One region of the Rouxiella sp. S1S-2 genome, then DNA from elsewhere that is predicted to be linked to it. Evidence: predicted binding sites of a transcription regulator. Region 1 holds the regulator's gene; each other region holds the start of a gene.
What was found. The regulator Fur, encoded in region 1, represses iron uptake genes when iron is present. The targets are predictions, from matches to a motif close to ATAATAATGAGAACNACTATCAA.
Positions count from the first base shown of each region.

Region 1 (3,169 bases):
TGCGCGCCATTCATCGCTTCATTGATGAACAATGAATGCGCAACGCTAACTAAAATTTACCTCTACCGCGCGCAACTGTTCAAAAAAACCGCTAATCATAATAACTTAGCGTGTAATTAGGGGCAGTTAGGCGTTGTGGAGGGATATACGCTAGGGTATGATTGCGCGCTGTAATTTTGCCCCTGCGGCGGGTCGGTTATCTCCCGCGTTTGAGGTAAATTGGGTTAGGGTTTATTAGCCCGAAATGTGTTAACCACTTCATCTGAAAAGGGCCTGGCCGCTTTTCGATGTAACTTCCCTAGTTGTACCGCTACCTATGGCAAAAGAACAACTGGATCGCACGACGCTTGATCTGTTCGCAGACGATCGCCGTCCGGGACGTCCAAAAACAAATCCGCTTTCTCGCGATGAACAGCTTAGGATTAACAAGCGTAATCAGCTTCGCCGTGACAAAAACAACGGTTTACGTCGCGTTGAGCTGAAAATTAATGCCGAAGCCGTGGATGCGCTTAATAAGCTGGCGGAACAGCAAAATATCAGTCGCAGCGAGCTGATTGAGCAGATGCTGCTGTCTCATCTGAACAATCAGGAAAGTTAGTCATCGTTTGTGATGCGGGCGGGTAACCCTAGCGGTTATCCGCCGTTGCGTTTCTCCGTCTTTCCGCAAGTGCAAGAACACACAAAGGCGATAACGCTCGCCTGAAATGCCCGTTAGACTGTAGGGCATTAGAATTAGGGTCGTATTAAAACCGTGCTGCATTAATCAGAGTTGGGATGAGAATATGTTCTCAGCCCGTCGAGTTTGCTATTATCTTGCGCAAACTGAATCGCATGCCGCGGACGAAAAAGCAGACTCGATGAGTCTATTGAAGAACAAGAGGTTAGATAAGCTTATGGCAGTAGTAGGTATCTTCTTTGGTTCCGACACCGGAAACACCGAAAACATCGCAAAAATGATCCAGAAGCAGTTGGGTAAAGATGTTGCTGACGTGCAGGACATCGCCAAAAGCAGCAAAGAAGATCTGGAAAAATACGATATTCTGCTGCTTGGCATCCCAACCTGGTACTACGGTGAAGCACAGTGTGACTGGGACGACTTTTTCCCAACGCTGGAAGAGATAGATTTTGAAGGCAAGCTGGTTGCGCTGTTTGGCTGTGGCGATCAGGAAGATTACGCCGAGTACTTCTGTGACGCGATGGGCACCGTTCGCGATATTATCGAACCACGCGGCGCCGTGATTGTTGGCCACTGGTCAACCGAAGGTTACGGTTACGAAGCGTCTAAAGGCATGGCGGATGATACTCACTTCATCGGTCTGGCCATCGACGAAGACCGTCAACCTGAGCTGACAAACGAACGTGTCGACGCTTGGGTTAAGCAAATTAGCGAAGAATTAAGCCTTTCAGAGATAATCGGCTAATCCCACACAAAGGCTAAGGCCCTGAATCGTTGAGGTTAAACGCGAAAGGGCCAAACTATCACTGAAATTAACAATTTAACGTCTACAAAATTGTAACTTTCAGCTGTATCAAGGTACACTTACATTATCTGTTTTTATCGTTTTGGCTTTTTTATCGCCCGTTTGAAGGGTGCGAACGATGTTTGTGAACAGCCCACCGTTTTCATTAACGTGATTAGCATAGTGACAGGACTAAATCCGCATGACTGACAACAACACCGCACTGAAGAAAGCCGGCTTAAAAGTCACGCTTCCGCGCCTGAAAATCCTGGAAGTGTTGCAAGCTCCGGCAGGTCATCACGTCAGTGCGGAAGATTTGTACAAAGAACTGATTGATATGGGCGAAGAGATTGGTCTTGCCACGGTTTACCGTGTTTTGAACCAGTTTGACGACGCCGGCATTGTTACCCGTCACAATTTTGAAGGCGGCAAGTCAGTATTTGAACTGACTCAGCAACATCACCACGACCATTTGATCTGCCTCGACTGCGGCCGCGTTATTGAGTTCCGTGACGAGTATATCGAAGGCCGTCAACGTGAGATTGCCAAGGCACACGGTATTAAACTCACCAACCACAGTCTTTATCTTTACGGCCATTGCGAACTTGGCAACTGCATCGAAGATGAAACTCTGCATGGTAAAGGCTGATATTTTGCCCCAGCGCTGTCGCTGAGGAACAAAAGAGTATTCGCCTATAAAATGACCGCTGAAAAGCGGTTTTTTTATGCCTGGAATTTGATGCGGAAGAGTTGGGGATTAGCGTAGATCCCCCACTCCTGGAGCCGGGGATCTCACGCTTATTGATCAGACGACTGGCTTACTTTCCCAGTTGTCACGCAGCCCGACGGTGCGGTTAAACACCAGGTGCTCGGCACTGGAGTAAGTGCTGTCGGCGCAGAAATACCCTTCACGCTCAAACTGCAGACTCACTGCGGCCTGTGCGTTTGCCATGCTCGGTTCAACAAACCCGTGGGCAATCACCAGAGACTCTGGATTGATAGTGGTCAGAAAGTCTTCTGCCTGAGCCGGGTTAGCGACGCTGAACAGGCGGTCATACAAGCGGAACTCGGCCGGTTTACCTTCGCTCGCAGACACCCAGTGGATCACGCCTTTGACTTTACGGCCGTCGGCAGGGTCTTTACTCAGGGTATCAATGTCATAGCTACAGAAAATAGTGGTGATATTGCCTTCGGCATCTTTCTCGATGCGTTCGGCTTTAATCACGTACGCATTGCGCAAACGCACTTCTTTCCCCAGAACCAGACGCTTGTACTGCTTGTTGGCTTCTTCGCGGAAATCAGCCTGATCGATGAAGATTTCAGCGGTAAATGGCACATCACGCGAGCCCATTTCTGGCTTGCTCGGATGATTTGGCATTTTTACCCACTGAACGGCATCACCGGTAAAGTTCTCAATAATCACTTTAACCGGATTGATCACCGCCATCGCACGCGGCGCGTTTTCGTTGAGGTCGTCACGAATGCAGGACTCCAGCGCGGCCATTTCAACGTTGTTATCCTGCTTGGTCACGCCGATACGACGACAGAACTCGCGAATTGACGCCGAGGTATAACCGCGACGACGCAGGCCGGATACCGTTGGCATACGCGGGTCATCCCAACCTTCTACAATCTTGTCGGTCACCAGCAGGCTCAGCTTGCGCTTGGACATGATGGAATATTCAAGATTCAGGCGTGAGAACTCGTAC
Region 1 is NZ_WFKL01000001.1:4,193,926-4,197,094, forward strand. It holds gene ybfF (esterase) at 1-35, shown strand, start outside; gene ybfE (LexA regulated protein) at 317-598, shown strand; gene fldA (flavodoxin FldA) at 894-1,421, shown strand; gene fur (ferric iron uptake transcriptional regulator) at 1,663-2,109, shown strand; gene glnS (glutamine--tRNA ligase) at 2,266-3,169, opposite strand, start outside.

Region 2 (3,169 bases), 580 kb from region 1:
AAAAATCCATTGAAAGATATTGTTGCCTGGGACAACTGGCTGACCAAAAAATCAACTGACATCAAGCAAGCCTACGAAAAAAAATTCCCTGAAATTAATAAAATACCGACCTTCGATAACCCTTACACCACAGATTTTAGCGTTGAAAATGCAGTCACGGTGAAGCCGGATCTGATTATTTTCGATATCGGCTTACTGGGTAAATTGCAGGATAGCGGCACGCTGAGTTTGCTTGAGAAAGTGAAGATCCCCGTGTTGTTCATCGATTTTCGCCAAAAACCATTGGCCAATACCGTGCCGAGTATGATGCTGCTGGGTAAAGTGTTTGGCGAAGAGAAAAATGCGCAAAGCTTCATTGATTTTTATCAGCAGAGGCTAGAAACCATTCGCCAGCGCATCGCCACGCTAAAACCTGAGCAGCGTCCAAGCGTCTTTATCGAACGTCACGCCGGTTTGACGGGGGATGACTGCTGTTCAACGTTTGGCACCGGCAGCTTTGGTGAGTTTATCAACGTCGCCGGGGGCAATAATATCGGCAGCAAGCTGTTCAACGGCATGATGGGCGGGGACATTAACACCGAGCAGTTGATTGCCAGCAACCCTGATTTTTACCTTATGACGGGCGCGGATTGGAAACGAGGCGGCAAATCTTCACTGGCGGTGCCGCTGGGTTACACCACCGATGAGGCAACCGTGCAGAAAAGCCTGGCACACCTGACTCAGCGTAAAGAGTTAAGCGTACTCAGCGCGGTGAAAGAAAAGCGCGTATTGGCGCTTTACCATCAGTTCTACGACATGCCGTTCAATATTATCGCAGTGGAAGAAATTGCCAAATTCCTGCACCCGGACCTGTTTAAAGATATCGACCCACTGGCAGATATGAAGATGCTGCATCAGAAATTTACCTCAATCGACTACAGCGGAGTGTTCTGGGCAACCCCTCAGTAGTGCTACCCACAGACAAGGTGGAAGCTTTCCACCCTGTCTGACAGTAAACCGTCACTTGCCCCAAATGTTTCATTCCATTCATATTTGTCATTTTTTTGTGCCTTTTTGCTCACAATATCCTAACGTATATTTACAGTTGAAATAGTTATCATTATGATTCCGTTTCTCATAATAACGCCTGTTTACTTTCTCTAGGAAATTCTTAATGCCTCCGTTTTTTAAGGTATCTTTGCTGGCGGCCTCCGTTGCGCTAACTCTTCCTGTGCACGCTGATGACACCAAAACTCAAAATGATAAATCAGGCGATACCATTTCCGTCGTCGGGAACTGGTTGGACAATCCTGACACCAGCACAGTATTGCTCAATCATCCTGGTGCACGTTCCATCGTTACCCAAAAGCAAATTCACGAGCAGGGCGATCAGACTGTTGCGGATACGCTGCGCGGTGTACCCGGCGTTCAGGTCCGCGACAGCAACGGTACTGGCGGCAGTGACATTTCATTGAACGTTGGCGTTCGTGGTTTAACCTCGCGCTTGTCGCCACGTTCAACCATTCTTATGGACGGCGTTCCCTTAGCCGTTGCCCCTTACGGACAACCTCAGTTGTCGATGGCCCCTTTGGGCGTGGGTAACCTGCAATCGGTTGACGTCATTCGCGGCGGTGGGGCGGTACGTTACGGGCCACAAAACGTGGGGGGTGTGATCAACTTCGTCACCAAAGATATTCCAAAAGATTTTGCAGGGTCGGTCAGCGCGCAAACGCAGGGTGCCAGTCACGGTGGATTGAAAACGCTGAACAGTTTTTCACTGGGCGGCACGGCGGATAACGGCTTTGGTGCAGAGATCCTCTATTCTGGCTTGCACGGTCAGGGATATCGCGATAATAACGACAACACCGATATCGACGATTTTATGCTGAAAACGCGTTATGCGATTACCGACCATGACGAGCTGCTGGCCAATTTCCATTACTACGACGCCACGTCGGGAATGCCTGGCGGTTTGTCAGCTAAGCAGTATGCCCAAAACCCTTTCCAGTCGACGCGCCCGTGGGACCAGTTTGAAGGTCGCCGCAAAGATATGTCGTTTAAATACAAGCATCAGGAAGATGATAAACAGTTTGAGTTGTTGACTTATTTCACCGACAGCTTCCGCGGCAGCAGCATCGAATCGGTGGGGACGGGCAAAAATGCCGGACAGAATCGTTTAGCCGCCTATCCGCGCCACTACACGACCTATGCCATCGAACCTAGCTACTCGCAGCTGTTCCGCTTCTGGGATATGGCGCATGAAGTGACAGTGGGATACCGCTACCTGAATGAAACGATGGATGAAAAAGCCTTCCAGTCCGGCTGGTATGACCCATCAACCACTTTCTCGGTTCCAGACTCTGGCGAACGCTATTACCAACATACCTCGGGTGGCACGGCGGCCAATGCATTCTACATTGATGATGCAATAAACGTCGGTAACTGGACAATAACGCCAGGTATTCGCTACGAAAGTATCAAAACCCACGTTAACGACTCGTTTGCCAATATCAGCCGTGAGAAGCAGTATAGCCAGCCGCTGCCATCGCTTAACGTGATGTATCATTTGACCGATTCGTGGAATCTGTTTGCCAACGCCAACACCTCGTTTGGCAGTATGCAGTATTTCCAGTTGACCAAAGGCGGGAGTGGTAATCAGCCTGCGCCTGGCCTGACGCCGGAAAAAGCGCACACCTATGAAGTCGGTACGCGCTATGACGACACGATTATCAAAGCCGAGTTGACGGCGTTTTACATCAACTTCGACAATCAGCTCCAGTACATTGATAACACCGTTGGCTGGACTAATCTCGGTGCCACCAAGCATAAAGGTATCGAGACGGCGTTCAGCTATGACTTAAGCGGTCTGAGTCATAAATTAGACGGCGTGAGCGTCTATACCAGCTACACCTATACCAAAGCGGAAACCCAGGACGGGGCCTTTGCTGGCAAAGATTTGCCGTTCTATTCTCGTCAGGTGTTCACCGCAGGAACACGTTATGAAACCGGTAACTGGGTGTGGAATGTGGACAGCTATGCGCAGTCGAAACAGTCTTCACCGGGCACTGGAACGCAATATATTACTGATGAAAGCGCCGACGGCCAATACGGTAATATCATGGGTTACATGGTGTGGAACGCCCGTGGTGAATACCATTTTGGCAAGAAATTCTCGAATCTGACGGTTGGC
Region 2 is NZ_WFKL01000001.1:3,613,515-3,616,683, reverse strand. It holds gene GA565_RS16615 (ABC transporter substrate-binding protein) at 1-948, shown strand, start outside; gene GA565_RS16610 (TonB-dependent siderophore receptor) at 1,154-3,169, shown strand, end outside.
Region 2: GA565_RS16610 (TonB-dependent siderophore receptor) is a predicted target of Fur. The motif match lies at 1,084-1,106, and genes of this name have one in related genera.

Region 3 (3,169 bases), 3.7 Mb from region 1:
GAGCACCGTGCGTGAACGCGCAGAAGACGAAGCCATTAACGTGTTTGCCCGTAACATGCATGACCTGTTGATGGCGGCACCCGCCGGAATGCGCGCTACCATGGGCCTCGACCCGGGTCTACGCACTGGCGTAAAAGTGGCGGTAGTGGATAACACTGGCAAACTGGTCGGCATCGACACGGTGTATCCGCACACCGGTCAGGCGGCAAAAGCAGCGCAGCAGGTGGCGTCTCTGTGCATCAAGCACAATGTTGAACTGGTGGCTATCGGCAACGGAACAGCATCACGCGAAACCGAACGCTTCTTTATTGAACTGCAAAAGCAGTTCCCGGCAGTCACCGCGCAGAAGGTCATTGTCAGCGAAGCTGGCGCCTCGGTTTACTCGGCCTCCGAACTGGCAGCGCTTGAGTTTCCGGACCTCGACGTGTCCATTCGTGGAGCGGTGTCGATTGCCCGCCGTTTACAGGACCCGCTTGCCGAACTGGTGAAAATTGACCCTAAATCTATCGGCGTGGGCCAATATCAGCATGACGTCAGTCAAAGCCTGTTGGCTAAAAAGCTCGATGCCGTGGTGGAAGACTGCGTAAACGCCGTGGGCGTTGACCTGAATACCGCCTCGGTACCGCTGCTGACCCGCGTAGCCGGTCTAACCCGCATGATGGCGCAGAATATTGTTAACTGGCGCGACGAAAATGGTCAGTTCCGCAACCGCGAGCAACTGTTGAAAGTCAGCCGTCTGGGACCAAAAGCCTTTGAGCAGTGCGCGGGATTCCTGCGCATCAACCACGGTGATAACCCACTCGATGCCTCAACCGTTCACCCAGAGACCTATCCGGTGGTGCAACGCATTTTGGCCGCCACCGAGCTGGCGCTAAAGCAACTGATGGGCGACTCCAACGTGCTGCGCGGGCTGAAAGTCAGCGAGTTTACCGATGAGCGTTTCGGCGTGCCGACGGTGACCGATATTATCAAAGAGCTTGAAAAACCGGGTCACGATCCGCGTCCAGAATTCAAGACGGCGACCTTTGCCGAGGGCGTAGAAACCATGAATGACCTGACGCTGGGTATGGTGCTGGAAGGCACCGTGACCAACGTCACTAACTTCGGTGCCTTTGTGGACATCGGCGTGCATCAGGACGGACTGGTGCACATCTCTTCCTTAGCCAACAAGTTTGTTGAAGACCCGCACACCGTGGTCAAAACGGGCGATATTGTCAAAGTGAAGGTGATGGAAGTCGACCTGCAGCGTAAACGCATCGCTCTGACCATGCGTCTTGACGAACAGCCGGGCGAAGGACCTGCGCGTCGCAGCAGTGCGCCAGTGGCTCCTGCGGCAGCGAAAGGCCGTGAAGCCCCCAAGCGCGGCGCAGCACCTGCTGCTCGCGGTAACGCCAGCAGCGCGGGCAATAGCGCAATGAGCGATGCCCTTGCCGCCGCGTTGGGTAAAAAACGCTAACCGTTAGACACCTTCTCCTTCGGGAGTTAGCCAGAATAGGGGAGCAGCAATGCAGTGCTCTCCCCTCTCTTTCCTTATATTTCCTTATTTGCGCTGAATTTTCCCTGATTCCCGTCCGATACCTGCGCCACGTCAATAAACCCTTCCCTGCTCGGGATTAGCATACTCACGCACCGAAACTATCAGCCTACCCTCTCTAAAATCGAAGCCTGTTTTGGTAATGATTATTATTAGTCTTTTTATTCAAAAAGATAGCGTCACCTGCAAGATGTCTGCTACTGGCTCATCGCGAGCCTCAAGAGGTTCAACATGAAATTTCTAACTCAGCGCAGTTATAAAATCGTCGGATTTTCCCGTGATATCAGCCCCGCCTATCGACAAAAGCTTCTCTCACTCGGCATGCTGCCCGGCTCGCAGTTTAACGTGCTGCGCGTTGCGCCTCTGGGTGACCCGCTGCAAATCGAAACACGCCGCACCAGCCTTGTGGTGAGGAAAAAGGATTTGCAGTTGCTAACGCTCCTGGAGGTTACGCCATGAAAGCGCTGACGGTTGGCCTGATAGGGAATCCTAACTCAGGTAAAACGACGTTGTTCAATCAGTTGACCGGTTCGCGCCAGCGCGTAGGAAACTGGGCCGGTGTTACGGTTGAGCGTAAAGAGGGTGAGTTCGAGACGACTCACCATCGCGTCAAGCTGGTTGACTTACCCGGCACCTACTCGCTGACCACCATCTCAAGCCAAACGTCACTTGATGAACAAATTGCCTGTCACTACATTCTGAGCGCCGACGCCGACCTGCTCATCAACGTCATCGATGCTTCAAATCTCGAACGAAACCTCTACCTGACGCTGCAACTGCTTGAGCTTGGCATTCCGTGCATTGTCGCACTCAACATGCTCGACATCGCCGCCACGCAAAAGATAGATATTGATATCAATGCGCTATCTGCACGACTTGGCTGCCCGGTGGTGGCGATGGTGTCGACCCGCGCCGACGGCATCGACGATTTAAGAAACGCCATTGATTCGCTTCCCGAACCGGTTCCACTACAACGCATTAATTACGCCCCTGCACTATTGCACGAGGTGGTACGCTTAGCCGAAGCTATGCCGGAAAAACTGTCCCGCCAGCGCCGTGAATGGCTGGCGGTGCAAATGCTTGAAGGCGATATTTACAGCGCAACCCATGCCGGAGAGGCCCGTTTACTGCTGCCGGATATTCATCGCAAGCTCGCTGAGTCCGGTATCGAAGACCCGGCGCTGGCCATTGCCGAAGCGCGCTATCAGTCAATCAACACTATTTGCGCCAGCGTCAGTAATCTTCATTTAAGTCAGCCGCACGGCCTGACTCAGAAGCTGGATAAAATTATCCTCAATCGCTTCCTCGGCGTGCCCATTTTTCTGCTGGTGATGTACCTGATGTTCGTGCTGGCGATTAACATCGGCGGCGCGCTGAAACCGCTGTTTGAAATTGGATCGGCTACTATTTTTGTTCAGGGATTACAGTGGATTGGCTATACGCTGCACTTCCCTGTCTGGCTGACACTGTTTCTTGCCCAAGGCGTTGGCGGCGGGATAGCCACGGTAATGCCGCTGATCCCGCAAATCGGCATGATGTATCTGTTTCTCTCATTTCTTGAAGACTCAGGATATATGGCGCGTGCGGCCTTTGTCATGGACCGTCTGATGCAGTCGCTGGGACTGCCCGGCAAGT
Region 3 is NZ_WFKL01000001.1:536,946-540,114, reverse strand. It holds gene GA565_RS02455 (Tex family protein) at 1-1,456, shown strand, start outside; gene feoA (ferrous iron transporter A) at 1,766-1,993, shown strand; gene feoB (Fe(2+) transporter permease subunit FeoB) at 1,990-3,169, shown strand, end outside.
Region 3: feoA (ferrous iron transporter A) is a predicted target of Fur. The motif match lies at 1,671-1,693, and genes of this name have one in related genera.